4 regions of the Ruegeria sp. K3 genome follow, and region 4 is predicted to be linked to each of the others. Evidence: riboswitches for the same ligand, from Rfam matches in the RefSeq annotation. Region 4 holds a riboswitch; each other region holds the start of a gene.
The links. A riboswitch is a leader RNA that binds a small molecule or an ion and turns the genes downstream of it on or off. The one in region 4 is predicted to bind cobalamin.
Positions count from the first base shown of each region.

Region 1: it holds a riboswitch for cobalamin, as region 4 does, so the genes downstream of both, ACR0MP_RS11300 (energy-coupling factor ABC transporter permease) here and ACR0MP_RS08685 (DUF1636 family protein) in region 4, are expected to answer to the same signal.
Region 2: it holds a riboswitch for cobalamin, as region 4 does, so the genes downstream of both, ACR0MP_RS17465 (hypothetical protein) here and ACR0MP_RS08685 (DUF1636 family protein) in region 4, are expected to answer to the same signal.
Region 3: it holds a riboswitch for cobalamin, as region 4 does, so the genes downstream of both, ACR0MP_RS20790 (DUF1636 family protein) here and ACR0MP_RS08685 (DUF1636 family protein) in region 4, are expected to answer to the same signal.

Region 1 is NZ_JBQFMM010000005.1:186,752-194,123, reverse strand. It holds gene ACR0MP_RS11320 (hypothetical protein) at 1-197, shown strand, start outside; gene ACR0MP_RS11315 (hypothetical protein) at 194-1,039, shown strand; gene ACR0MP_RS11310 (AMP-binding protein) at 1,032-2,453, shown strand; gene ACR0MP_RS11305 (transglutaminase-like cysteine peptidase) at 2,958-3,581, shown strand; gene ACR0MP_RS11300 (energy-coupling factor ABC transporter permease) at 3,687-4,370, opposite strand; cobalamin riboswitch at 4,447-4,659, opposite strand; gene ACR0MP_RS11295 (L,D-transpeptidase) at 4,875-5,537, shown strand; gene ACR0MP_RS11290 (hypothetical protein) at 5,579-5,851, opposite strand; gene ACR0MP_RS11285 (heavy metal translocating P-type ATPase) at 6,038-7,372, shown strand, end outside.
Region 2 is NZ_JBQFMM010000010.1:134,510-141,881, reverse strand. It holds gene rsgA (ribosome small subunit-dependent GTPase A) at 1-1,016, shown strand, start outside; gene ACR0MP_RS17470 (alpha/beta fold hydrolase) at 1,053-1,910, opposite strand; cobalamin riboswitch at 2,032-2,252, shown strand; gene ACR0MP_RS17465 (hypothetical protein) at 2,344-2,751, shown strand; gene ACR0MP_RS17460 (phosphatase domain-containing protein) at 2,756-3,256, opposite strand; gene ACR0MP_RS17455 (DNA polymerase III subunit gamma/tau) at 3,429-5,189, shown strand; gene ACR0MP_RS17450 (hypothetical protein) at 5,210-5,356, opposite strand; gene ACR0MP_RS17445 (YbaB/EbfC family nucleoid-associated protein) at 5,425-5,769, shown strand; gene recR (recombination mediator RecR) at 5,834-6,427, shown strand; gene ACR0MP_RS17435 (hypothetical protein) at 7,065-7,372, shown strand, end outside.
Region 3 is NZ_JBQFMM010000016.1:25,337-32,708, forward strand. It holds gene ACR0MP_RS20770 (LysR substrate-binding domain-containing protein) at 1-683, shown strand, start outside; gene ACR0MP_RS20775 (FecCD family ABC transporter permease) at 738-1,751, opposite strand; gene ACR0MP_RS20780 (ABC transporter substrate-binding protein) at 1,753-2,700, opposite strand; gene ACR0MP_RS20785 (ABC transporter ATP-binding protein) at 2,719-3,504, opposite strand; gene ACR0MP_RS20790 (DUF1636 family protein) at 3,501-3,857, opposite strand; cobalamin riboswitch at 3,960-4,167, opposite strand; gene ACR0MP_RS20795 (catalase family protein) at 4,426-5,493, shown strand; gene ACR0MP_RS20800 (peroxidase family protein) at 5,512-7,173, shown strand; gene ACR0MP_RS20805 (ATP-binding protein) at 7,170-7,372, opposite strand, start outside.
Region 4 is NZ_JBQFMM010000004.1:20,791-28,162, reverse strand. It holds gene cobN (cobaltochelatase subunit CobN) at 1-222, opposite strand, end outside; gene cobW (cobalamin biosynthesis protein CobW) at 228-1,283, opposite strand; gene ACR0MP_RS08685 (DUF1636 family protein) at 1,280-1,660, opposite strand; cobalamin riboswitch at 1,746-1,952, opposite strand; gene ACR0MP_RS08680 (NAD(P)-dependent oxidoreductase) at 2,058-3,044, shown strand; gene ACR0MP_RS08675 (glycosyltransferase family 2 protein) at 3,159-4,166, shown strand; gene ACR0MP_RS08670 (class I SAM-dependent methyltransferase) at 4,159-4,770, shown strand; gene ACR0MP_RS08665 (ABC transporter substrate-binding protein) at 4,894-5,892, opposite strand; gene ACR0MP_RS08660 (sensor histidine kinase) at 5,871-7,238, opposite strand; gene ACR0MP_RS08655 (response regulator transcription factor) at 7,228-7,372, opposite strand, start outside.

The sequences.
Region 1 (7,372 bases), on a different contig from region 4:
GGGCTGAACCGCTGACGGTGCTGGCCCTGTTCTTATTAGCTTGTTCAGCCGCAGCGCCGTTGCTCCGACCACATTGGTTCGAAAAAGATAGGGTGCTCAGGCTGACGCTGTTGGCCCTCGCGCCGCCGTTGCTTTACTACGTTTGGATCGTTGCTGGATCGCTAAGTGCTGGGTTCTTTGCCGGAGTTTTTTCATGACCAAAGAGTTCATCAGAACGGCGGATGCAAAGCTGACCGTTTATCTGAACGGTCCGATCTGGGACGGCGCGCGCGCCGCGACCTTCGGCGATTTTTCCTGCAAAACGCCTGAAGCCGGTGCCGAAATCCTGTGCAAAGGGATCGAGAGGGTGAAAGACGCCGGCCGCAACCGCATCATCGGGCCGATGTCAGGCGACACCTGGCACAGTTACCGGTTCGTCTCGGATAGCGACGGGTCCGCTCCGTTCCTGATGGAGCCTACCAACAAACTTCATGAGCCCAGGGTTTTCCAGTCGGCGGGATTTACAGAGATCAGCCGGTATTTTTCGGCCCGGGTGTCGTTGCGGACCGCCGCTGGATCAGCACCGCCAGTAACCGATGGTTTTGTCGTGGAAGAATGGGATGGAACAGACCCCGAGGCCCTGTTTCGTCAGGTCTTCAAACTTTCAACCCGTGCGTTCTCAAACAACGCGTTCTACAAGCCGATTGCCGAGGCAGATTTTCTGGCCATGTATATGCCAGTTGTGCCGATGATGAAGCCCGACCTGATCCTTTTTGCGCGCCGCCATGACGGGAACTTGGCCGGGTTTCTGTTTGGCATTCCCAATTATGCCGAAGGCCCCAATCCGGCATCCGCAATCCTCAAGACCTATGCAAGTCTCGAACCGGGCGCCGGACGGCATCTGGCTCACCGGTTTCACAAGGCGGCGTTCAGGATGGGGTACGAAACCGCCATTCATGCGCTGATCCATGATGACAACACCTCCGCCGAGCGCAGTGCAGCGGAAGGCGCGACAATATTCCGGCGCTATACTTTGCTTGGACGGAAGCTGAATGGCTGACCTGCTGTCCCAATTCGCCGCGGCGGTTAAACGGGTTCCTGACCGGACAGCCATAGTGGACGGCAATGGCCGCGAGATCACCTTTCAAACCCTGCACACGCGCGTTCAGCACTTGGCAGGTCGGTGGCAGGACAAGGGTATCCAGTCAGGTGATCGCGTGTTGTTGGCCATGCCTGTCAACGCGGACCTATATGCGAGTCTGGCTGCGCTTTGGACCCTTGGCGCAACCGTTGTCTTACCAGAGCCAGCCTTAGGGCTGGCCGGTCTGCGCCACGCCGCCCGAACAACGAAGCCAAAAGCGTTCTGTGCAGCGGGTGCGTATTCTTTGCTGAAGTTTCTGGTTCCGGATCTCTGGGCCCTGCCCCTGCTGACGCCTGGTAAAAGCCGTAGCAACCCGGTGGCGCAAAAGGTACAACCGGACGATATCGCCCTTATTTCCTTTACCTCTGGTACAACTGGCCAGCCCAAAGCCATTCCGCGCTCGCACGCGTTTTTGATGGCGCAGTACGATGCCATCGCACCCCTCCTCGACAGCCGCAAGGCCGAGCGCGATCTGGTGGCCTTTCCGGTGTTCACCCTGATCAATCTGGCGGCCGGGCGCACAAGTGTTCTACCCAACTGGAGGTTCAGCAAGCCGGACCGCCTGTCGACTGTGCAGTTGGAAAGCTGGCTCCAAACGCAACAGATCACCCGGGCCCTCATCCCACCATCGCTATGTGAAAAACTGGTTCAATCCGACGATACCGGTCCGTTGCACACGGTGTTTACCGGCGGCGGTCCGGTGTTTCCGAGTCTTGTCGAGGCGTTGAGAACCCGGCACAGCCTGTCAGTTGTGTGCGTCTATGGGTCGACCGAGGCTGAACCGATTGCCCATCTTGACGCCGCGGATATCACGGTGAAGGATCACCGCGACATGGCTGTTGGAAGGGGTCTTCTTGTGGGATACCCGGTGCCCGAAATCACGCTCCGCATCCGCGACAATGAAATTCAGGTCGCCGGCGCACATGTGAATGACGGGTATTTGAACCCGACCCACTCAAAGAACAACAAAATCAAGGAAGGTGACGTCATTTGGCACCGGACCGGTGACGCTGGCGCGCTGGATGATGACGGGCGTTTATGGTTATGGGGGCGCGTCGGGTCCGAAATTGAAGTCTTTTCAGGTACGCTCTTCCCCTTTGCTATCGAAGTCGCGGCACAGCGATGGCCAGGTGTAGATCGATGCGCGCTCGTCAATACCAAAGCAGGCCCCACACTTTGCGTCCAAGGTTCCGCGGATCACATCGACGATTGGACTAAATCTGCGCTTGGTTTTGACGTTCCAAATGTGATTTCGATTAAGCACATTCCTATGGACAAGCGTCATGCCTCCAAAGTCGATCGTACGAAACTTACACGCATAATAGAAACCTGACGCAATATGGCTCGTAGGCCACTGAGCCTGCCCAACTCATCGCTCCCGTCGCTGTGCGCGTTAACAGAGGACTGAGTGTAGCGACGAAGTCATTGTTTTAGAATTTCCAATCAAAACCTGCACACCTTGGTAAGGGGAAATCTGCAATTGCCAGTTACATCTGGCCGCATGAAACATATAATCGCAGATACACTGTTAGGGTGCGCCCCGGCGAACGGTTGATACCCATGTCATTGCACAAAGATGTTCGGCTTGACGCGTCATCCAAATCCGTCCCAAACCTCAAGCGTTTCTAACCCAGAACTACTAGCCGGCTTTCTTCTATGCTGCTGCAAGAATCTCAATTAAGCTCACGCACACAATCACGACTAATAACTGCGCGCTCGCGAACTTTGCTGCTCTGCATTTTAAATTGAATAAGCTGTTGTAATGCGTCGATGAACATAAAAGATTGAAATAGAGTTCTCTTGGCTCGGTAGCTTCAGATACCCAGGAGAAACGAGTATGGGGAAAGCAGATATGACAAAACCTACTTCCGCTCAGAAAAAACTTTCGGAACGGTTACCAGTTTATCTATCGTTGGCCTGTATCATATGCAGCTACCTTGTCTCCGCCGCTTCATTGCAAGCTTCTGAGCTTCCCTGGATCAAACTAGATAGAGAGGTTCAGGCGCCATCGGGCGCCAAATCACTCTGCAAAGATTATTCGTGGGCGTGCGCGAATACTCGTACTTCTGGTCTGCCAGAAGCGCAGGAGAAACAGATCGTTAAAGCGATTAACTTGCGCGTCAATCGGAGGATCCGCGCCGTTTCGGATCAAAACCAATACGGGACAAAGGAATACTGGACGCTACCAATGCAGGGGTCAGGGGATTGCGAAGATTTCGCTTTGCAAAAGAAGTTTGAACTAATGCAGAACGGCTTGGATCCTACGAAGCTACTTATTGCAACTGTCTTAGACACCAATCGCAGTGGCCATGCAGTTTTGGTTTATCGCTCGAGTGAAGGCGATTTGATTCTGGACAATGTCACTAACAGGATCAAATCGTGGAAGGAAACGAGGTATCTTTTCCTACGAATACAGGACCCAAATCACCCTGATCGTTGGGTACAGGTTTCTAGCGGCTAAAAACAATGTGGCGCGCCCTCGAGACGCGCCACAATAAAATTTTGGTCCTGCGGCTACTGGTTGTTTCGCGGCAACCCAAGTTTAGGACACCGCTTCAAACTTTGGTCAAGCTTTCGCAGCGTTGTACAAACGCGGAGTCACCAGACCTGTACTGTTCAAACCGCGCATCGCCTTGGCTGCCGCAAGCACTGCCAGATCAGCAATCGGCTCAATGACAATTACCAGCATATAAGCACCGCCAAAGGACAGAACCGACGCCATGGTTTCTGCGCCGAAACCCTGGCCGTAGAAGGCCCAGAACCCAACCCATGCGACTACTCCTCCCTGATACGTCGCACTTAGGGCAAGAGCTTGGCCATATTTGAGGTCAACATATGCTGTGCCGGGTGCGATGATGCGGCTGGCCAGTGCTTGTAGCGCAAATAGCGGCACCAGCAGAGTGGTCAGGTTGATGAAGTACTGCGGAAGATCGAACGGGGCAAAAAACACACCCTGAATCAGGAGACCAGCTGCCAATCCAAAAGCCGCGGGTGCAGCACCGAGAAGCAGAAACAGCGTCGACCCCAGGATGAAGTGGACTTCAGAGACACCAACCGGGAAATGCGGCAGGACTTCGAAGAAAAGGAAAACCCCAACGGTGGCGAGCACCGAGCGCATAACAAAAGATGCAGGTCCATTCGCTCGCAATGTGGAAAACGTTTCTTTCGCTGCGTAAGTAGCCGCACCTGCGGCGGTAACATAGGAAAGCGCGATTTTGGCACCATTCACGATGCCCGGTTCGATATGCATGTTCTTTCTCCCTACCGCCTCACCCGGCGGCTTGTCAGGTTGAATCGACCGTAAGGCCGACAGGTTCAGTCTGGGCATAGCCCGGCGCTTTACGGCAGGTCTCCTGACTCGCGGGTGCTCGCTCCGCCAACCTTCCCGGTTCCATTACGAACCAGTGGTGTCTTGGCATCGCTCTCCGCTCACAGTTGCGGGGGCAGTTACGGAATTGGCGCCATTGAAAACACCGAACCGTATTCCCTTTTAATCCTTTTGGCTTCCGCCATCAGGAACCGAAAACAAATCACCGCTACAATGGCGGCTTCGCCTGTGTCAATTGTCTTTGCGACCTATTCCAATGTAAACTCGACCGAAGCAGGATTCACGCAACCGGTCACGTGATCAACTGGGTAATCCAAGCGTTACCTGAAACCTCTTGAAGCTCTAGCTGCTAGAGGCTTTAAGATTCGAATTAATTCGCGATAGTGCGATCCAAATACGTTAAACTTGTGAACCAGGACGAGACCTATGCTTACAAGGCGCCATTTCATTCAATCCACCACAGCGCTGTTCTCGGCGTCTGCGGCCAGTCCATTGATCGCCAAAACCTGGCCAACCGTATCGCAGAAGACCTATTGGGACAGTCAGGTCACGCCAATTGGTTACGATCCAATGACCTCAAATCCGTGGGGTGTTCATGACCGTTTTTTACCAAGACGCGTCGCGGCAAATGATGGTTTGGTTCCAGGTGACATCCATGTGGATGCCGTCGCGCGCTATCTCTACCATATCGAAGAAGGCGGGACCGCAATGCGCTATGGCGTAGCGATCGCGCGCGGGAACCTTTACGAGCCCGGCACCTATGTTATCCGCCGAAAGGTCGAATGGCCACACTGGACACCAACCGCTTCAATGATCGAGCGCAACCCCGAATACGCGGAATTCCGGAATGGCATGGAGCCCGGGCCGAATAATGCTCTCGGCTCTCGTGCCCTTTATCTATACGTTGGAGACCGAGACACATATCTCAGAATTCACGGCACGCCTGAGCCAAGAAGCATCGGCGGTCGCGCAAGTTCCGGATGTGTGAGAATGATCATGGCCCATATCAATGACCTCTACCCAAACGTGAAAACCGGCTCGACCGCTTTCCTATACTCTGCCGAAGATAGCGTCACAGCCCGCTCATGAATATTGGGCAGCGTACATGGACGTCGCTGCCCTCATTTCGATCAGGCGTCGCGCGCAATGCAGATCGGAGCGCCATTCGTCGCGCGCAATGGTACCAATGTCGTCTCGACGGGTCCGCTGTGCTCATACCAAAAGCAATTGTCTTCGGGCAGGAGGCGCGCTGTGGTCAAATCCTGCGCCGGCCCTGCCAGCGCTACGACCGAATCTGGCACGTTGCCTGGTTCAAGTGCTTTGCTTTTGGCCCCGGTGAACTGGGCTGAGCAACCAGCCGTAATCGAGACTAACGTGATGGTAATTGCGATCCGTTTCTGCATTGATCTGTTCCAAATTTTTTGCGTCATCTGCAATTAGATTGCATCCACACGGCCGGCCCGCAAGACGAAATGAACTAACAATATCGCAGGCAAAGAACCCGGATAAAAAGAATACAAAAGGTATTGAAGCTCTAGTTACTGTAGGAACTATTTACAAAGGACCATAGAGATTCTTGAGGTCCAATCATGTCATCCGATACCCATAGCCACGACCATGGCCACGAAAACAAACATGGTCACCACGCATGCGGTAGCGGCGGGTGTGGCGACATCGCCCCCGCCGGTCCAATTCCTGAAGGTGGTAGAAGCTTTCAGGTCTCTGGCCTTGATTGCGCCGAAGAGGTGGCGATCCTGAACCGTGTCGTCGGCCCGAAAGCAGGTGGCGAAGAGCATCTTGCATTTGATGTGATCAACGGTCGGATGACGCTTCTTGAAAGTGCTTCCAAGTTATCTGACGAAGATGTCATGCTGCTGGTTGCGAGTACTGGTATGACCGCCAAACCATGGGATGACGGAAATGCCGCCCAGGACCAGGCGGCGCATATTGCACGTCAGCGGCGGTTCACCACTCTTAGCGGAGGGTTTTGGGCAGCAGGTTTTGGCTGGCACATTTTCGAAACCGGCATGGGCGGTGCGCTCGGGCTGTTCTCGGGACATGGTGAGGTTCCGATGCCTTTGCCCGAGGCAGCTTTGTTCGCAGTCGCGATCTTGTTTGGCGTCTGGCTGGTGTCCCCTAAGGCCTGGTCTTCGGCGCGTCGACTTTCGCCTGATATGAACCTTTTGATGGTTGTTGCCGTCGCCGGTGCCATCGCTCTGGGTGAGTTTTTTGAAGCGGCAACTGTAGCATTTTTCTTTTCGCTCTCTCTTTATCTGGAAAGCTGGAGTGTCGGACGTGCTCGGAACGCGGTGTCCGCGCTGCTTGATCTGGCCCCCCCGACGGTTCGGCTGGTTCGTGCTGACGGTTCTGAGGCAACGGTCCCGGCGGCGGATGTCTTTGTCGGTGACAGCTTCATCGTTCGAGGTGGGGATCGCATTCCACTTGACAGAGAAGTCATCGAAGGGGCCGGTGCCGTTGACCAGGCTCCAATCACGGGTGAAAGCGCGCTGATTCCCAAAGAGCTGGGTGATGAGGTCTATGCCGGCACAATCAATGGTGAAGGCACCCTCAAAATACGTGCGACGAAAACAGCGTCAGACACCGTGCTTGCCAAGATCATCCGGATGGTCGGTGATGCTCATGCGCGCCGCGCGCCGGTTGAGCAGTGGGTTACAAAATTTGCGCGGATCTATACGCCCATCGTTATGGTCGTCGCAGTGGCCATCGCCCTGATCCCGCCGCTTGCATTTGGCGCATCGTGGGGCTTCTGGTTTTACAATGCGCTTGTTCTGCTGGTTATCGCCTGCCCCTGTGCGCTCGTAATTTCCACACCGGTTTCAATCGTTGCGGCTTTGACCGCTTCGGCCCGGGCTGGGGTTCTGATTAAGGGCGGCGCATATATCGAGGCCCCCGGGCGTACCACC
Region 2 (7,372 bases), on a different contig from region 4:
TATCGGACCTCGGATGGTCCTCTCATTTCGCGGCTCAGCATACGGCTGATCCGTCACTTCTTCCGTATCGCATCTCGGCCGTACACCGGGATCGACTGATCGGGCTGCGCCCTGAAGGTGAATCGCCTTTGTTATCTCTGGATCAATCAACCGGCGCATATGCCGTTGGGGATTGGGTTCTGGCGGATGAAAACAAACGCATACGCCGAGTGATGGACCGGCGCAGCCTGCTGCAGCGCCGGGCCGCAGGTACAGGGGCAGCGGCGCAGCTGATTGCTGCAAATGTTGATGTGCTGTTCATCGTCAGTTCCTGCAACGCCGATTTCAATATGCCACGATTGGAGCGGTATCTTGCGCTGGCGCATCAGGCAGGCTGCTATCCGGTGGTCGTTCTGACCAAATCGGACATGTGCGATGATCCGAGCCTTTATGTAGATCAAGCCCAATCGCTCGCCCCGTTTCTGACGGTACTTGCGGTCAACGCGCTGGATCACGGCGATCTCGAACAAGTTCTGTCGTGGTGTCCGAAAGGACAAACCAGCGCCTTGCTTGGATCATCCGGCGTTGGGAAAACGACGCTCGCCAACGGGATGACGGGGCAGGATCAGGCCACCGCAGGTATTCGCGAAGACGATGCGCGCGGCAGGCACACAACAACTGCACGCGCCTTGCATCGCATGCGCAATGGCGGCTGGCTGATCGATACGCCCGGCATGCGCGCGTTGCGTCTGCTGGATGCGCAGGAGGGGTTGGATGAGGTATTTTCGGACATCTCAGACCTCAGCCTGGATTGCCGCTTCTCGGATTGTCAGCACGAGTCTGAGCCCGGATGTGCGGTGCAGGCGGCAATCGACGCTGGTACGCTTGATCCCGCGCGGCTGGACCGCTGGCGCAAGCTGCGGCGCGAAGACCAACACAATTCCGCTTCGGTGGCGCAGGCCCGCGCCCGTGACAAGGCTTTCGGCAAGATGGTGCGCAGCGTGATGCACGAGAAAAAATCCCGTAAAGGGCTATAACGAAGCTGGGCACCGACCTACCGGTGCCCAGCGCTATCAGGCGATCAGCCTAGGCCAGACTGCCGCATTCCGTCTTGCGAATGCACCGATATGGCCGATCTTGGACACTCCGAATTCGCTTGGTGCAAGCAGATGGCGCCCGGCTTTGGGTCCATAGAGATCGGCAAGACGCCAGACAGCATCCGGCGGCACCATTTCATCATCTGCGAAGGTAAACAGATCGACACGTTTGCCCAAGTCTTTCCAGCGGGCGGCGGGCAGTGTCGTGCCGATCTCTGGCACATAGCTTTTGGGGGCGGTGCACCATTTGCGCCATTGCCAATAGACTTGGGCAGGCAGGTCCGATCCAAACCCGACCAACCGCCCGGGCAGGTAGCCAAGCGCCTTGACCACCAGCGGCGCGTGACCATACCAGAACAACGCCGCCAAAGCGCGATAAGGCCAAGGGTGATCCGCCAGCGTTACCAGACCCGAACAGACACAGATCATCCTGTCAATCTGATCGATATCGGGTTGGATCGGGCCAAACATTCCGCCCAAGGAATGACCGATGCTCCATAGCTTGGCCTGCGGAAACCGTCGGCGCATCTCGGCCCGGGCGGCTGGAATGTCGATCAACGCCCAATCGGCCATGGTGACATTTGACCGCTTTTGCGAACCCACCAAAGAGTGACCAAAATCCCGGTAGTCATAGGTCAGGCAGGCCATGCCCTGTTCTTCGGCAAGCCATCGGGCGAAGTACTGATAGTAATCCCTCGGCACCCCAGTCGCACCGTTTATGACGACCACCTTTTCGGGGTCGGCAACCGGACGGTAAAGCCGCGCCGACAACATTGCCGGGTCGGACGGGATCTGAAAATCCTCGGTCACAACCGCCAGCTGCGTGTCCAACATGGTGCCCTCCAATACCGACTGAACTGATCAGTTCACCCGAAGCGCCTCAAGTCAAGGTTGACGTAGCTGGACCGTACGTCACTTGCCTGACGCAATCTTCTTGACTCGGGCACGGCGCAGCCGCTAGCCATGGCGCGATGGTTCTCGCGCCCAATCGGGCCGGGATGAAAAGGGAACACGGTGCGGTTCTGCCCGGATAAATCCGGAAAGAACCTAGTCCGAGACTGCCCCCGCAACTGTAAGCGGAGAGCAATGCCGAGATACCACTGGCCTTGAAGGCTGGGAAGGTCGGCAAAGCGATGACCCGCAAGTCAGGAGACCTGCCATCGGATGTAGAACCGAAACTCGGGCGGGGTGTCCGGGACGGGTTTGATCGTGCTCCGCAACGACCAACCTGTGCCACGCCCTCGCCTTGCGCGCGGAGGGCGCATTGATGATCTGGAAGACCAAAACACACGAATTCACGGCGACCGTGTGCCAACGTACTGGCGCACCCTGCCCCGCATTGGCGCAGATGGCGCGGGCTCTGACGCAGGCCATGTCGTCTGCACAGCCGATCACAAAACCTGAGTTCGAAATTGAAGGCAGCATAGACCTGTCGCACTGCCCAGAGGGGTGTACCGCCCGCTTTCGCGCCCAATGTGATCAGATCCGCGTATTCTGCGGCGCCGATCCTGAAACTGCGATCGACCGGCTTGATGACTACGCTGACATGATGTTCGGGACCGAGTTCAGCAGCCTGCCCTCTGACCTGCTGAGGAACCATCCGTGCGCCATGCTTGAGGCTTCGCTTCTGGTACCACATACCGGTGGCGAAATCTCGCCACATGTTGGTGTCTAGGCCGTCAAACGGCTTGAACACGGGCCGGTTCAACGGCCCAAAGCATCTGGGCATTTGTCTCGACTGCGCAAGGACGCACCGTACGCAATCGCTTCAATGCCGCCTCAGGCCGTTCACCGCATTCAACCATCAGACGCAGAACCACCATCCCGGATCGGCCACAGCCACCACGGCAATGCACTAGCACACGGCCACCACCTGACAACGCCTGACGGGCAGTCGCGCCAACGCGGGGCCAGCGCTCCACAATCTCCTTGGGTGGCGTGCCAAAATCTTCGATCGGCAAATGCACCCATCTGCTGGCACGCCCCTGAATATCAGCGCCAAAATTCCGCGCACCATCCTGAATCATCTCAACCTCAGTCGTCATCGAGATCACAAGCCCGGGCTTCCAGTCTGCGATAAGATCAAGGTCTTCTGCATACGTTCCTCCACGCCCAGGCATCGAGGACAAGGCCAAGGTGCCTCCGCCGACCTGCAACGCATAAACCACCAGTTGCGACATAATCTCCCCCCAAACAAACTTCACCCAACAACATACTGGTCCAGTAAATAGAATAGAGTGGATTTTAGCCGCATACCCACGCATTCCAAAATGAAAATCGTCCCGGCTGGCTGTGGACGCGGGCGGCGGGGGCCTCTACGCTGCGGCGTAACGCGAATCCGACAGAGCAGACATGACCGAGACGCCCAGCCCCGCCTACCAGGTTCTTGCCCGCAAATACCGCCCCGAAACCTTTGCCGATCTGGTCGGTCAGGACGCCATGGTGCGCACTCTAAAAAACGCCTTCGAGGCGGACCGGATCGCGCAGGCCTTCATCATGACCGGCATCCGCGGTACCGGCAAGACGACGACCGCTCGGATCATAGCCAAGGGTATGAACTGCATCGGTCCCGATGGCAGCGGCGGCCCTACCACCGAACCCTGCGGTCAATGTGAACACTGCGTAGCCATCATGGAGGGCCGCCATGTCGATGTGATGGAGATGGACGCCGCCAGCCGCACCGGTGTCAATGACATCCGCGAGATCATCGACAGCGTACGCTATCGCGCTGCATCCGCGCGCTACAAGATCTATATCATCGACGAGGTTCACATGCTATCGACCAGCGCTTTCAACGCGCTGCTCAAGACGCTGGAAGAACCCCCCGAACACGTGAAGTTCATCTTTGCCACCACCGAGATTCGCAAGGTCCCGGTGACCGTCCTGTCCCGTTGCCAGCGCTTTGATCTGCGCCGGATCGAGCCGGAGGATATGATCGGACTGCTGCGCAAGATTGCAGATGCCGAAGGGGCACAGATTGCCGAGGATGCGTTGTCGCTGATCACCCGGGCCGCCGAGGGATCGGCGCGGGATGCGACCTCGCTGCTTGATCAGGCGATCTCGCACGGGGCCGGTGAAACCAGCGCGGATCAGGTGCGCGCGATGCTGGGGCTGGCCGATCGGGGCCGGGTGCTGGATCTGATGGATATGATCCTGCGCGGCGATGCTGCAGGCGCGTTGACCGAGCTGAGCGGGCAATATGCCGAAGGGGCTGATCCACTCGCCGTCTTACGCGATCTGGCTGAAATCACGCATTGGGTTTCGGTGGTCAAGATCACACCGGATGCCGCCGAAGATCCCACCGTTTCCCCCGACGAACGCGCCCGAGGTCAACAAATGGCCGAGGCTCTGCCCATGCGAGTCCTTACACGCATGTGGCAAATGCTGCTGAAAGCGCTCGAGGAAGTTTCCGCCGCACCCAACGCAATGATGGCTGCGGAAATGGCCGTGATCCGCCTGACCCATGTGGCCGACTTGCCTAGCCCGGAGGAGCTGATCAAGCGTCTGCAGGATTCACCCCCGCTGCCCAATGGTGGCCCCGACAAGGGAATCGGTGCGCCGGGACATGCTCCTGCCGCGCCGCAGGCTGCGGCCCGACCGGCCTATGCCACATCGGGAATCGGCGGCAACGCCGGCGGGCCAACGGCCGCGCCAGCCCAAGATGTGCAGGCAGCGCTGGCACGCTATCCAACATTTGAACATGTGGTCGAACTGATCCGAGCCAACCGGGACGTGAAGTTGTTGGTCGAGGTCGAAAACGGCGTGCGTCTGGTATCCTACCAACCGGGCAGGATCGAGTTTGCCCCAACCGACAACGCCCCGATCGACCTGTCACAACGATTGGGCGCGTCGCTGCAGCGTTGGACAGGCAACCGGTGGGCCGTTTCTATTGTCGCTGAGGGCAACGCACCGACCATTGCCGAGGTACGGGACGCTGCAGACTTGGCCCTGAAAGCCGAGGCTGAACAGCATCCTCTGGTGCAAGCAGTGCTGACTCATTTCCCGAAAGCGCGGATCAAGAGCATCGAAACCGCAAAACAACGCGCCGCTCAAGTCGAAACCGAAGCCCTGCCCGAGGTCGAAGACGAATGGGACCCGTTTGAAGAGGACTGACTTTCGAGCATAAGCGCACCTCAACCAAATGCTCCCGCACCCGCCACGGGCCATCGGCTGGCGCCGATACCCCTGAGCGGCTTTGTGCCCGGCAGCGCGCCTTGCTCGCCACCCGGCCCAACGGGAGGAAAGGTCTTGCCAAAGACCTTGACGACGGTCGGGAGCATCCTGACCTCTTGTGCCGCGCGGTTACGCTTCGTATCTAGGCCACAAATCGAGTGACAGGAGATTACCGATGCTAAAAGGTTTAGGCGGCCTGGGTGACATGGCCAAGATGATGAAATCCGCGCAGGATCTGCAGACCAAGATGACAGACATGCAGGAAGAGCTGAACACCATCATGGTTGTCGGCGAATCCGGTGCCGGGCTGGTCAAGGCCACCGCAACTGCCAAGGGCGAGTTGAAGGGTCTGGACATCGACCCGTCGATCTTTAACGGTGACGATAAGGAAGTAGTCGAAGACCTCATCCTCGCCGCGATCAAGGACGCCCAAACCAAGGCGCAGGAACGTTCGCAGGCAGAAATGGCCAAGCTGACCGAAAGCATGGGCCTGCCCGCAGACATCAAGCTGCCGTTCTGATACACCCTCCTGACGGATCTATGGCCGGGGCGTGTTTCCCTGGCCCAATTGCGAGGGTCTCACGGTGAGTTCGAACAGTGACATCGACAATCTGATCGACCTGATGGCCAAGCTGCCCGGTCTCGGCCCCCGCTCGGCCCGCCGCGCAGTCCTGCACCTGATCCGCAAACGCGCCCTGCTGCTGACGCCGCTTTCTGACGCCATGCAGCAGGTAGCCGTAACTGCCCGTGAATGCCTGAACTGCGGCAATGTGGGCACCACTGATATCTGCGACATCTGCAATGATGAGGCCCGCGCAACCGGAGAACTGTGCGTAGTCGAAGACGTCGCAGATCTTTGGGCGATGGAGCGCGCCGGGGTCTTCAAGGGCCGCTATCACGTTTTGGGCGGCACGTTGTCGGCTTTGGACGGAGTCGGCCCGGATGAATTGCGCATCCCCCGGTTGAAGGACCGGGTTGTGGCCGAAAGTACTACCGAGATCATCCTCGCCCTGAACGCCACCGTCGATGGTCAGACCACCGCCCACTACATCGCGGATCAGTTGGAGGGGCAGGTGCGCCTGACCTCGCTGGCACAAGGTGTGCCGATTGGGGGCGAGTTGGACTATCTGGATGATGGGACGATTACGGCAGCGCTTAGGGCGAGGAAGGAATTATAGTCTTTTTCGCTTCAAAGATGAAATTTGTAACAACTAAGATGCAGAAACTCAAACCAGCCGTGCGTTCGCAGATCTTGGCACTAGGTGCTGTAGTGTTTTGCTGTCTCGCAAGCGCGGCGAGTCCAGAACATCTTAGACTAGCTGTGATCTCAAACATGGACGATCAGACACTTGATGGGTTTTACAATAGAATTGCCGCAGAAAACCCGGTCGTCGACCCCTTTGCTCGTCCAAGTGGAATCGATGATACAGACATACTTGTCATTCTGTTAGAAAACTGGGCGGACGTTGAAATTCTTCCAATGGTGGTCCCCTGGACCCATTATTTGCGAATATCGGAAAGAACCGTCCAGATACTGTAAGATTCGAAGCATCGGCCAAGAGCTCTAGTGGCACCGAATTGAGGATTGTTGCGTACGCTCTTGCGAGCACAAACTACAAATCGTTGGCGTGTTACGCTGAAGATATTGCTGCAGTACTTCGCAAAAACTTCGACGTTTTAAACTCAGACGACTGCCAGTAGTTTGAAAGCTACTTTGTTTTCAACGATGGGGCGTCATTACACGTTTATCATATTGATTGACCCTACTACGTTAGTAGGCATCAAACTCGCCACATGATGTTGGGAAACCATACTATGAGCCGCCTTCTCGCCCTCACCCTAGCCACCTTCACTGCCACCGCCGCACTGTCCCAAGAACTCATCGACAAAGGTTTTGTCGAAGGCTGGAACATCATGATGGACCCCAATCTTGGCAATGGGTGCCTGATACAAACCGTGTATCAGGACCTCTCGGTGGTGCGGCTAGGCTATGACGCGTTGGATAATCGCGGGTATTTCACCGTTTACAACAAGGCTTGGGGCGACATTAAACCGGGGGAACAATATCCAATCCGGTTTGAGCTGGACGGCAAGAGCTTTGATGCCACCGCCATCGGGTTCAA
Region 3 (7,372 bases), on a different contig from region 4:
ATCTTCTTGTTGCCCTTCAACGTGGTCTGGAAGGCATCAGCGAAGCACTTGGGCAGTTGCGGCGTCAATATGACAGAAAAGGTGTGACGATCCGCTCAACCACGGCTGTCAGTTCACTTTGGCTCACCCCGCGCCTTGCGCAATTCTGGAAGCAATACGGACATGTTTCCGTGACGCAGGTCGTGACCGACCTCGGCATCGACACGTCAAAATGCGACCTAAGTATCCATTACGGCGATTCCAGTCGCGAAACGGGCATGTTCAAGACACTATTTCACGACAAGATCATGGCGCTTTGTAGCCCAAGGTTTGCGCAACAGAATCCCATCAAACGTGTTGAAGATATTGCCAGGGTCCCCCTAATTCATCTCGACGCTCCGGATACCGGCTGGACCGACTGGCGTGCCTGGACCCAGAAACTCGGCTATGAAGGCCCGCTGAATTCCGCGCATCGGGTCAACAATTACACGATCGCGCTTCAGGCCGCTCAGGACGATATGGGCGCAGTGCTGGGATGGGAGGGACTGACCTCGGAGCTGACCGCATCCGGAAAACTGGTCAGACTGTTGCCGCAAACCATCTCATCGCAACTGGATTTCTACGTGAAACTGCACAACACCTCATCCGACCGCGCCAAGCTTGTGTTCAAGTGGCTCGGCCAAGCGGCTGACGGAAAGGTTTAAACTCGGCTCAGACCTGATCAGGACGAAATATCTTGGGAGCGAAGATCGAGGGCCTTACCGTTGATTTCTCGCTGTCCTGAATAAAAGCAAGAACACAAACACCGATCCGATTGAAGTTGTGACGATCCCCACCGGCAATTCCTGCGGAGCCAGCAGAAGCCTGCTGAGAATGTCAGAGCCGGTCAACAAGGCAGCACCAACCATAGCGGCGGTAGGTAGAAGGTTTTTGTGCAGGGGACCTGCGATCCCGCGTGCAATATGCGGCACCATCAGACCGACAAAACCAATCACTCCGGCTACGGAAACAAACACGGCCGTTGCCAAAGCTGCGGTGAAAAACATGCTGAACCGCAGACCCCGAACCGGCACACCCAGAGTTGCGGCAGTCAAATCCCCGGTCAGCAGCGCATCCAACCAGCGGCTGCGATAAAGCGAATAGCTCAGGATCAGCAGCAGACCGATGCACACCAGCGGGAACGTCTCCCAACGGGCCAGGCCCAGCCCCCCCAGCATCCAGAAGATGACAGAATGGGCGGCGCGGCTATCACCGGCGAAGATCAGATAGTTGGTGATGGCCGAAAACAAAAATGACACAGCCAGACCCGCAAGGATCAGCTTTTCCGGTGCGCTGGTGCGAAGCCCATGAACCAGCGCCAGCACGATGCCCGACGCCACAAGACCGCCGCAAAAGGCCGCCAGAGGCAGAGTCCAGAAACCCAGAATATCTCCGGTCACGGTAATTACAAACACCGCCCCCGCTGCCGCGCCCGAGGACAGGCCGAACAGAAATGGATCGGCAAGGTCATTACGTGTGGTCGTTTGCAGCACCACGCCAACGATGCCCAGCCCGGCACCGATCACGGCTGCTAACAACGCGCGGGGCAATCGCAGGTCGAATACGATCCTATGCAGCGGCGACATCTCTCCGTCCTGCAACCCGGTACCGCGCAAGATCGCGGTGAAGGTCTCGGACAAAGGTATCGAGGTTGTGCCGTAGATTGTGGAAATCAGCAAAAGGGCGGCCAGAACGACCGCCCCCAGCAACAACGTCAGGCCCAATCCGCCCATATCAGCTCTGACCCGGATGCATCGCGCGCGCCATCTTCGAGATCGCTTCGATATTTGCCGGTCCGGGCGTCAGCTCTTCGTAGCGCAATCCGATCCAGCGTTCGTTCTTGACGGCATCAGTCTGCGACATGACGGGATGTTCCTGCAGGAACTTGAAGGTGTCCTCGGCGCCATTGCCGGTCTGATAATCCAACAAAACCAGGAATTCCGGGTTCGATGCGGCAACGGCCTCCCACGAAGTGCGGCCCCAGCTCGTGTCCATGTCATGAGTGACGTTTTCACCACCAGCGGCTGTGATCATCGCATCGGGAATCGCGAATTTACCGGCGGTAAACGGAGCATCTGCAGGACCATCCAGAAGAAAGACGCGGGGCTTGGGCAGTTCAGCAGTCTTGGCATCGATCGCTGCCAGCTGCTCTTTCCAGCCCGAGACCAGAGCCTCGGCCTTGTCTTCGACTTGCATCACCTTGCCCAAGCGCAACACATCGCCAAACAGAAGATCCATGCTGGCTTCGGGGCGATCCTTGTCCAGATGGACACAGCTTTCCGTTAGAACCAAGGTCTTGATTCCGAACGGTTCCAATGTATCTGGGGTCACATCACCACCCGGCTTCATGCCATAGTACCAACCTGCAAAGAACAGGTCGGGTTCAACCGCCACCAGGTTTTCGACGGTCGGATATTTCGGCGCAAGCTCGGGGATGTCGCCGCGCAGAGCATCAAAATCAGGGCTGGTCTTGTACCAGCCGGTGATGCCGGTCAGGCCGACGATCTTGTCCTGCAGACCCAATGCAAAGGCCATATCGGTCATGTTCATGTCATGCACAACCAGGCGCTCGGGCGCGGTATCAAAAACCAGTGGTTCGCCGCAGTTGTCTACGGTGACTTCTTGCGCAGCAGCACCGCTTGCCATGGCGGTGGCAAACGCCACGGGCCAGATGTATTTCATCTCAGTGTGTTCCTTCGACTAAGTTGAGACTGTGGTTCTTCGAATATCAAGCGCCGGGATCACGCGGCCTTCGTGGAGAAAGCAGAGGAAATCAACGCCAAAAGTTTCGCGGACTCTTTCGGGTGTCAGCACCTTGTCCACCGACCCAAACTCGATCATACGGGTCGATTTCATCAGCGCCACGTGTGTGGCGAATTCGGGGATCATGACCAGATCGTGTACAATCATGACCACGGTGATCCCAAGCTCGGCGACCAAAGACAGCATCCGCCCTTTTGCATCAGGATCCAGATGGTTGGTCGGTTCGTCCAGAAACAGCAACGAAGGGTTCTGCGCCAAAGCACGCGCGATATGGGCACGCTGACGTTCGCCTCCGGACAGTTGGGCCATGCGCTTGTCCGCGAGATTGGCGAGACCGGTCAGGTCTAAAATCCGGTCCAGCTCTTGCGCGTGGCCTTCGGTAGAGCGGTCCGCACGGATGGGTATTTGCCCCAGCGCAACATAATCGCGTAACGCCAAGCGTCCATCGGGCAGTTCCTGCTGACCTACCACTGCGATCATGCGCGCACGCTTTTTGGCGGAGAGCTGTTTCAGACTGCGTCCTTTGATCCGAACATCGCCAAGTGCCAGCGGCTCAGCGCCGCACAACAGATTGAGAAGCGTCGTTTTCCCCGCCCCGTTCGGGCCGGCGATGGCTAGAATGGAACCCTCGTCCAACTCGAACGAGACGCCCTGCAACAGGACATCTCCGTTAAGGGCATAATACTCAAGGTTTTCGGCAATCAGAAAGGGTCGCAACGTCATTGCGATGCCCCCTGTTCGATCCGCGGCATGCGCGAGAGGGTTTTATTGAACAACGCCTGCGGGCGATCAGTGGCATTTGTCCAGCCATCCGGGCTTTCACGATACTGCGCTGCAAACTCAGCCAGCGCCTGCACCTCATCCGCGGTCTGAATGCCACCAAAAAGGTATTGCGCCTTTCCTACGGCCTGGAACCCAACCGTTCTGGGACTATCGCAGCCTGCCATGCAAGACGACGCGCGGATCGCAAAACTGCGATGTAATTTCCCGGTCAACGCATCGCAAATTTCATCAAGGGGCAGCCCTTCAGTGCAGCTTTCGCAGACTAGAATGAAATGATCAGGCGTATCTGGCATGGTCCACTCCACTTGTTTCCAAGCGCATGCGGAAGCTGCCGACAATGTAAACACGCGATTGACGCGCCATCAAAGCCTCCTTCCAGGACGCCCCGCCCCGGGTTGGTTAAACATCTGATGGCAGGTCTCCTGACTTGCGGGTCCGCGCTCGGCCAACCTTCCCGACCCTGTGGACCAGTGGCTGTTTGGCCTTGCTCACCGCTTACAGTTGCGGGGGCAGTTACGGAATTGGCACCTTTTGGCAAACCTCACCGTATTCCCTTTTCATCCCGCGGCAACACCACCGGGAACCATCAATCGATTGAGTGCCCGAGAACACCGGACACGTCAATGATAAAGTCGAAGGCACCCAACTCTGGTCGAGGATCGAGCGCGGGCAACCACGTGTCCGTAGCACCAACCGAATGGGTTGGGCTGCGCGCCGAATTTGTCTGGCCACGGCTGTCCATAGTTGGTGTGTTTGGAAATTAGACAATCTGAGGTAAGCTGAACAAATTTAGAGGTTTAGCTTTGTCAGCGCCTTACCCCTGTTTGATCATTGCCTGGGTTTATCCAAGGAGACGGTTCTTTGACGCATGTTTCGCAAAACGCATTGCCGCCGGATATTGTTGATGATGTCATTGACCACAATCTCGAGGCCGTTGCACGGTGGAAAGGCCATCGCTTAAGGGCTCAGCATGGGCGCAGTCACGGGTGCGTGGCTGCAACATTCACTGTCAGAAACGATCTACCAGAACAGTTCCGTCACGGCCTGTTTGAACAGCCCGCTGCCTATTCAGCCGCACTTCGCTTTTCCAACGGCGCGCATCTGGATGACCGGAAATCGGATGCCCACGGGATGGCGATCAAGCTTTTTGACGTGCCAGGCCCCAAGCTGATCGACGCCGAGGCACTTGCGCATCTGGGGACCACACAACTCAGCGACGAGTTCGATTTCGTATTGGTCGATCAGGATGTGTTTCCCAGCTACGTCCCCGATGAATATGAGCGATTGGGCAGGCTTGTCGCCACATTACAAGCGGTCCAGCACGCGATCAAAGGGCGACGAAAATGGAGCCTTAGGTTGATCACCAAAGGGCTGCGCGCAGGATTTCGCGCCTTCCTCACTCGTGAAGGCAAGCGTCAGTTTCGCGTCGCGAGTGATTTTGCCTCGAACTATATGCACTCGCCTTTTGAGGTCCATTTCTGGTCGACAACACCGTATCGGCTGGGCCCCGATCTAACGGTCAGATACTTGGCCCGCAGCGCGAAACCAAAAATTCCGGCACATCCGGTAGACGACCCAGATGGGATCGGGCAGTGTTTGCGGCAAGACGTGGCCGATGGAGATAATCACTTCGAGCTGTGTGTGATTGAGCCCCCGCGCCCGGCCGACGAATTCGATGTGCTCGACAATCGCATCCGGTGGGCATGCGACCCGCAACCAGATGCACCTCTTGATCCGTACCATCATACCGTCACGCCCGTGGCGGATATCACGATTCCCAAAGGTGCAGAATTTGATCCGCAGAATGGAGACGCGATGAGCTTCGCGCCCTGGCGTGTCACGGCAGATCACGAACCTTTAGGACCGATTAATGCGATCCGGCTCAGAACCTATCTGAGCTTGGCCCGCGCCCGGTTCCCGAATCGATGACCAAACGGAGATGTATTGATGCTGGACGTTGATGATCTGATCAAACTCGGATTCAAGATCTCCCCACCCGTTACGAGCTATTTAGCCGCGATCAGGCTTGCAAACGCCGCGAAGATCCACCGACCGCGGCCCTATACGATGGGCGCAGACTACACGACATGGCCCGGCGTGTTTTCCCATCGCTGGATCGGTCGGCATACAACGCCAGAAGACCTCTCACCCGTCCTGCCGTCGGAAAGCGAAGTTGCTGATCTCTTTCGCCGACGGACACAAATGGATGGCAGCCCGCTTACCTTGATGTGCCCGCAAGGATCGACACTTTTGTTTATCTCGGCCGCACAATGGTTTACCGACAGTTTCCTGCGCACCTTTGGGGCGAAAGGACCGGTTGATCAGACGGATTCGAACCACGAGGTCGATCTGTGCCAAATCTACGGGCTGAACGATTTTCAGACCGACATGCTGCGCGAACGCGATCCCGATACCAATGAATTAACCCACCGGTTGGCCTTTCGTCTGGATACACAAGGCGAGATGTGGGCCCCGAAGCTGTTTCAAAAGAACCAATCCGGTGGTGTTAAGCTTGCGCCCCCCTTTGATGGCAGTCTTGCCACTGGCGAGAATTACGGAAAGCCCCTGCACGATCCATGCAAGCTGTGGAATGCGGTGAAACGGGCGCATCCGGGTCTCAGCGATCACGCGATTGACCAGCTACTGCTCGATTTTCATGCAACCGGGCTCGATAATGGCAATGGTACCATAGGTTATATCGCGATCAATACACTGATGTTGCGCGCCCATAACACCTTTGCCGATCTGTTGTGGCGCGAAAAGCGCGGCATATCAGGCTGGGATAAAGAGCGTGTGTTCCAGACCACACGCTGCACCTTGATCGCATTGCTGATCAAGCTTGTGCTTGAGGATTACATCGCCCACATCGCCAATATGCCTTTCAAACTACCCGTTGGCGTCAATCGCTGGCAACCGTGGCATCATTCCAACCAGATCGCGATTGAGTTCAATTTGCTCTACCGCTGGCATTCGATGATCCCCGAGCGATTCATAATCGACGGCGCACAGGTTGGCCCAGAAGGCTTCAGGTTCAATCCACGACTGGTCGAACAAACGGGCTTGGCGGAAATGATCCGATCTTTGTCGCGCCAACCTGCGGCCCGCATGTCGCTGCGCAACACGCCCGATTTCCTGTTCCAAAGGCCTGCGCCCGGTGCTCCTGCCCCTGTCGAAGCTACAATTGCCCTGACGCGTAAGGCGCGTCTTCCGTCGCTGAACACTTATCGTCATCATTTCTGCCGCAAACCGCATTCAAGCTTTACTGAGATGGTTGGTGATCAGCCGTTTGCGGACGAATTGATTGCCAACCTGAGCCGGCTCTATTGCGACGTCAATAGAGTCGAGTTGTTCCCTGGTCTCTTTGCGGAACAGCACAAGGGCGATGTGATCATGGGCGATCTGATGACATCGATGGTGGCGTATGACGCGATCACGCAGCTTATGAACAACCCGATGGTGTCCAAAAACTTGTACTCAGCTGAGACTTTTTCAGAGAAGGGTTTTCAGTTGTTGAAGAAAACTTCGTCATTCTCGCAGGTGGCGCGTTTTGTGGGCTTGGACCTGCAACCCGAAGACTGCACTTTAGGTCGACGTCCCGGCGGGACCTAAGACGCGACCGCGCGCTCTTCCAGCTCAGCAATCCGCGCGGCAACTTCCGTATCGGCTGGCCGGATGCAGGCAAGATCACTCAGCGCGCGCAATTCATACAGCGCCGCGCCCTGATCATTTGCCACGGCTATAGCTTCACGCAAAGCCGCCTCAGCCGCGTCGAACGGACTACCTTGTTCCAGTAGAAGAGCCGCCTTTA
Region 4 (7,372 bases):
ATAGGTGTCGACTGAGAGGGGATGCTTCAGCGCCGTCAGATTGGCCAGCCGCATCGTTGGCATGCGTCCTTCAGGCCCACCTCCACGATGCCATCCCGCCGCGAAAGCGCCAAGGTCACTGTCGGAAAAGGACAGCACCACCAGATCAGCCGGGCTTTGGCCCAGATCGGTCGGGGTCTCGGTTTCTTCGAGCCCATGGCTTTCGCGGAAGACGACGTGCATAGGTCTTACTCGGCAGCCTCGGTTACACCCACGAGGATATCCCGGATCTCGGCCTCTTTGATATCGTCATGCTCGGCAATGACCACAAGGCGCGAGCGACGGTCTTCGCCGGGCTCCCACGGGCGGTCATATTGGTGACGCACGCGCGCACCGACGGCCTGAACCAGTAGGCGCATGGGCTTGCCCTGAACGGCGGCATAGCCTTTGACGCGCAGGATATTCAACTCGTTGGCCAATCGTTCAATCTTGGCGACCAGATCAATCGGATCGGTTTGCTCGGGCAGTTCAACGATGATGCTTTCGAAATCGTCATGCTCGTGATCGTGATGGCCGTCGTGATGGCTGGGACGCGCGTCCATGTCATCCTCGGCCGCGGCTTCTAGACCCAGCACGACGCGGACGTCCACGGCACCCTCAGCCACTTCGACTACGGGTAGGGGGCGGGGCGCTTCGGCGGCGATGATCTCTTTCGCTTTCGCAACGCCTTCCGGGCCAGCCAGATCGGGCTTGGTCAGCAGAATGATGTCGGCGCAGGAAATCTGGTCCTCGAACACCTCGGACAAGGGAGTTTCATGATCAATCGAGTCATCTGCCATGCGTTGCGCATCCACCGCCTCGACATTCGGTGCAAACCGACCAGCGGCCACAGCCTCGGCATCGGCCAGAGCAATCACGCCATCGACGGTGATTTTCGAGCGGATATCGGGCCAGTCGAACGCCTTCAGCAGGGGTTTTGGCAGGGCAAGACCGGAGGTTTCGATCAGGATGTGATCGGGGCGCGGCTCTAGTGCCATCAGGGCTTCAATGGTCGGGATGAAATCATCGGCCACGGTGCAGCAGATGCAACCATTGGCCAGTTCCATGATGTTTTCTGCGGGGCAATCAGGAATGGCGCAGGACTTCAGGATATCGCCATCGACGCCGACATCGCCGAATTCGTTGACGACCACCGCCAGACGCTTGCCCTGCGGGTTCTGCATCAGGTGTTGCACCAAAGTGGTTTTGCCCGAGCCCAAAAAGCCGGTGATCACAGTGACGGGGAGTTTCTCAAGATTGCTCATTTCAGGGCTCCAATCGGGGGAATGCGGGCCGCACAGTTTTTGCGGAAATGTTCAGGACGTTCGCGCCATTTGACCAAACCGTCCTCGGTGGCGAGGTATTTGGCTGCGCCTTCGACGATGGTTTCGACATGGTCGATCTCGTTCAGATGTTCATACACGAAAGTCCAGCGATCCGGTCCTCCGCGTAGCACGATCGAGCAGCCTTCATCGCAATTCGACAGGCATTCCACAGCTTTCAAGGTAATGCCTTCGGGCAGGCCCGCCTGTTCAAGCGCCTTGTGCAGCAACGTGCCGGGGCGCTGGGCGTCATCCTCGACAGGCAGCCCGCGACGGCAGGTAGTGCAAACCAGCAGTTCGACCGGTGCGGTCTCGGTCATGTCTCTCATCCCCCCAAATCCTCTTCGTGGGGGACGGGGTTTCATGCGGGCCGATCACAGCCCCACACCGGAACACCCCGTCCGGTTTCATCTTCGGGCGTTGGCAGGTCTCCCGGCTTGCGGATGTCAGAGGAGGCCTCTGTCGGATGTCCCGCCTTCCCGGCCATACTGCCAGTGGCTTTGGGCACCCTCTCCGGTCACGGTCGCGGGGGCGGCTGCGTTTGACGGCAAAAACCGCTGACGCATTCCCTTTTCATCTGCTCTCGCAGACACCAACGAAAGGGACATGCGGCAGGGCAGGGTTGCTTGTCAAGCGAGTCGCGCCGATCCGTGAAAAAGCGGATAAAAAGCGACCTGTCGGGGTCGCTGGGCGGCATGATACTTCTGCAACGACGTGCTGGCATGGCAGCAAGATGCGAACAGGAGGATACCGCGCATGAAAGTAGGGTTTATCGGGCTGGGGAATGTAGGGGGCAAGCTATCTGGATCGCTGCTACGAAACGGTATCGATCTGACGGTTCATGACCTGAACCCGGATCTGGTGACCGAATTCGTCGCCAAGGGTGCCAAAGCCGCCAAAAGCCCGGCGCAACTGATGCGCAATTGCGATGCTGTTATAACCTGTTTGCCTTCTCCTGCGGCCTCGGATGCGGTGATGCAGGAAATGTTGCCAGAGGTCGGCCCTGGCAAAATCTGGATGGAAATGTCGACCACCGATGAAGCCGAAGTCAAACGCCTTGGCGCAATGGTCATTGAACGAGGTGGGGCTGCAGTGGATTGCCCGGTTTCCGGCGGATGTCACCGGGCAGCGACGGGTAATATCTCGATCTTCGCAGGCTGTGATCGTGAGACTTTTGAACGTATCCTGCCATTCCTGACCACCATGGGGCGGCGCATTTTGCACACGGGCGATCTGGGCTCGGCCTCTGTTCTGAAGGTGTTGACCAATTATCTGGCTACCGCCAACCTGATCACCTGCGCCGAGGCTTTGGTGACAGCCAAGGCCGCCGGTATGGACCTTGGAACCACCTATGAAGCGATCAAGATATCGTCAGGCACATCCTTCGTGCACGAGACCGAAAGTCAGGTCATCCTGAACGGCTCGCGCGATATTTCCTTCACCATGGACCTGGTGAAAAAAGATATCGGTCTGTTTCAGGAGGTCGCCGACCGTGCCGGAGTTCCCCTTGAGATAAACCCATTGATGATCAAGATTTTCGAAGATGGTATCGCGCGATATGGTGAGCGTGAACTGTCCCCGAACATCATCAGGCGGCTAGAGGACGCGACCGGACTGGAGATCCAGGCGCCAGGGTTCCCAACCGAGATGCTGGACGACGAGCCAGAAGAACCGGGTTACGAGGTGATCCCGCAGAATCGGTAGATCAAATAATCGGCAAGCGTTGCGGCTGTCTGGCGACCTGGTTGGACAAAATTCTGGGGCTATTCTAAATAGGTCAACAGGAATCCGTCACCGGCACAGGCAAGAGAACAACTTATGACCAATGAGACCTTTCTCATCGTAACAACGATGAAAAACGAAGGGCCTTTCATGATCGATTGGGTGGCCTACAACCACGCAATCGGCTTTGATGACATTCTGATTTATACCAATGATTGCGCTGATGGTACCGATGCCATGGGCAAACGGTTGCAAGCGCTTGGCTGGGCTCACCACGAACGAAACAGGCTGGGTCCGCGCGCCGCGCCGCAGGTTCGTGCATTTTCGCTTGCGCGGAATCACCCAAGCTATCTGTCATCGGATTGGATTCTCAGTTTGGATGTGGACGAGTATATCAATATCCGTTTGCCCAATAGTGATATAAGAAGCCTCGTTGAGGCCAGCGGCGTGGCGGACGCGATCTCGATCTGCTGGCGCATGTTCGGAAACGCGGGTCAGAACGATTTCGTTGATCGACCCGTACCTGAGACTTTCTTTCAGGCCGCCACGGAAGACGGCTATCCGCATCACCGGACCAAAGGGTTCAAAACGCTGTTCCGCAACAACGGAAAATTCAGCCGTTTTCGCGCCCACCGTCCCAGGATCAATCCAGAAGATGCACCGAACCCTGACGCGCCATACGAAGGCGTGTTGTGGCGGGATTCGGGCGGGAACCTGTACCCAGCAGACCAAGTGAAATGGAAAGCATGGCGTGGTTTCAGCCATGAATTCGCGCGCATTCATCATTATGCTGTGCGCAGCACTGATAGCTTTTTGGTCAAGCGCGACCGTGGGCGCACCAATCATGTGGGGCAGGATCAAGGGCTCAAATACTGGCTCATGATGAACCACAATGATGTTGAGGATCGCTCAATTCTGGAACACATGCCGGCTATGCACGACATCAAATCTGAGATGATGGCAGATCCGCAATTGGCAGACCTCCATCACCAAGCATGTGAGTGGCACAGGTCGAAAGCCGAAGAATTGAGAGCCAGACCGGACTGGGTTGATCTGGTTGAAGCGTTGCAAAATTCCTCTACCGGAGAAGACGTCTATGGGTGAAGCTGTATCTGCTGAGGATCGCCGCAAGAAGCAAGCTGAGCAGCGCGAGCGGAAGGATTCCCTGCGGCGCGAAATGCTCAAGACCATGCCGCATGGACGGCTGAGCGTTGAAATTGGCGTTTGGAAGGGCGAGTTTTCGCGGATTCTGCTGGAAGAGCTGCAGCCCTCGAAATTGTGCCTCATCGATCCCTGGCAAGTACAGCAAGACCCGGATGGCGGTGCTTCGCTTGCCGGAGCGCGCACGCAAAAGGATATGGATCGAATTTACGAGGCAGTGACGGGCAAATACAGCACCGAGATTGCCAAGGGGCAAATTTCGATCATTCGCGACTATTCGCGACCAGCGCTGCGTTTGTTTGAAGATCAAAGCATCGGGTTCGCCTATCTGGACGGCGACCATTCCTACGAGGGCGTAAAAACGGATCTGAGTGCTTTGCTGCCCAAGATGATCGAAGGCGGCGTAATCATGCTTGACGATTATCACAGGCGCGGTTGGTGGAAAGATGACGTGATGCGTGCGTTCCACGAATTCCTCGGGGCACATTCTGCGGGGCTGCGGCTCAAGGCCATCATGGGGGCGCAAGTGGCCGTCGAGAAACTTTGAGCCGAGATCATTTTCTGATTATAGATTCGTGCGACGTAATCTGGGCTGGCTGATGTCTTCCAGCGTCAACAGTGTTAAGCAACAAGTTCAGCGATGACGGATAGGGTTGTTGTCTAAGTCCGATCATTTTTGAATAGCGGCACTTTCCCAGGCAGACAGGAACTTTCTGCGCTTCAGCGTATCGAGGAACGTCAACAGCGCAGGGTCCAGCGCTATCGCTGCGCTTTCGGTCGTGGAGTCCTGCGTGTCCAGAAGTGGCAGTGCTGCCATTGATTCCGGATTCAGCGTGGTCAGGTGCCGGACAAAGGTCTCCGCTTCCTCCGGCAAGCGGCTTTTGCCAGTTACCATGGCGGTTCGCATCATCGTCGTCTGAAAATCCGAAGGCAGAATGATCTGAAGGGCATCCTTTCCTTCTGTTCGTACCGCCGCATAACTGCCAAGCACGTTGTAGGCCACCGCGATCGTACCATCCGCCAGGTCGTTAATCATGTCGCCCGAACAACAATACAGCCGCACGTCCAGGCCGCCCAAAACCTCCATCAAGCGCCAATAGGTTTCCGAGGCGCGGGCGTCCTGCGTGGCGAACAAATAGCCCAATCCCGACTGGCGCACGTCATAAGTGCCGACTTTGCCCCGAAAATCATCCGGGCGGGCGCGCAGCGCTTCGATCAGTTCCTGCCGCGTTTGCGGCATTGGTTGTCCTTCGAACGCGGTGCGGTTGACAACGATGGTTGCGGGTTCCGAAGTGAAGGCGAACAGGCTTTGATGCCATTGCGCCCAAGGGGGGTGCGGAAGATCGTTAAGCGCCAGCGCATATCCGTCATTCGCGAGCTTCAGTTGCAGGTCCATCGCGCTGGAAACGACAACGTCGAACGCTTCTGGCGTGGCTCGGACGCGTCGGTCGATATCGGCCGTGCCGGTCACCAGATATTCGACCGATATCGCTGGATTCTGGGCGACGAAATCCTCGATCAGCGGCGCAAACAGGGCGGTATCGGTGCTGGAAATGACCCGCAGTCGGGGGCCGTCGGCACTTTCGTTGAATATTTGTCGGTCTTCCCAATCCTGAGCCCCTGCGCCGCTGGCGAACAGGCACAGGATCAGAGTGACAAGATAACGCATGCGCCGCCCTCCGCTTTGTTTGACAGTACCAGCGTGCCGCCATGGGCGACCGCGACGTCCTGGGCAATGGTTAGCCCGAGGCCCGATCCGATGGTTCCCGCCGCGTTCTGACCACGTTCGAAACGTCTTGTGAGCGTTTCGATTTCATCTGGCGGAAAGCCTGGCCCCTGGTCACTGACCGTGATCCGGGCTGTGGGTGACCCTGCGACATCGATGACTACGATACTGTCCGCTGGCGCATATTTAAGCGCATTGTCTACCATGTTCCGCACCGCATTTTGGATGAGGATGGGGTCGCCCGAATACATGACCTGCGGTTCGCCGCTCAAAGCAAGCGAAAGGTCTTTCATTTCAGCGATGGGCGTCAAGCGCTGGACAAGCTCACGGATCAGAGTCACCAGATCGATATCCTCGCGCTCCAGATGGTCGGCGCGGAATGTGATCATGGCGTGATCCAGTAGTTGCCCCGCAGCCCGAGAGCTTTCGTCGATGGCGCGCATCATTGATCGTAACGCCTCGCGGTTGTCTTCTCTCTCGACCCGTTGCAGCGTCGCCTCGGCATAAGACCTGACCGTTGCCAGCGGGGTGCGGACCCTATGGGCGGCCTCGGCGATAAAGTCCTCGGATTGGCTGAGAGACTGGTCCAGGCGTCCCATCAGCGAATTCAGCGATGACACCAAAGGCGCCATTTCACGCGGTACTGGTTTTTTGAATGGGCTGAGATCTTGCGGTCCCCGACGGGTGACGGATGTCGTTAATCTGTCGAGCTGGCCGATGGTGGCCGAACTCACCCAGAAGGACAATACAGCCGCAAGCACAAAGAACCCCAATCCCAAAAGGCCGGCATTGCGTGAGATTTGATCCAGCGTCTCCGACAGCGCATCTTGGGTCTGTCCCAAGGCCACTTCGATTTCTGTCTGATTTCCCAGCCCAACCAGTGTGCGGCTGGCACTGACCTGACGAACGTTTTCACCGCGCACCTCACCGAAGCGAAAGGTCCACTTTCCATCAGCGGGTCCTTGAGTTGGGGTCAGGTCTTCGTAGCCGGACAGGAACTCGCCATCCTGAAAGATCGCATAAAACACCCGGTCGTCCGACGGCGTGCTCAGCATTGAAAAGGCAGCATAGGGGATATCGACTTCAAGCTCGCCTCCGCGCAGCGCCGCGGCGTCGAGGATCGAGGTGACTGAGGCACCCAGAATGTTGTCCTGACCTTGCTGGGCAACCTGAACTGCATAGTCGCGGACAGCAAAGAACAGCACAAGGGCCAGAATCGCGGCACCGCCGATTAGCGTTAGCGCAAGACGGTTTCGCAGTGATCCGGAAACGTTTGGATTAGTTGCCATGATCCAGCCTGTAGCCCAAACCGCGCAACGTTGTGATCCTGAGCTCCGATTTTTCCAGATGCTTGCGCAGTCGGCCGACATAGACCTCGATGGCATTGTCCGAAACATTGTCGTCGTAGGAGAACAACCGGTCC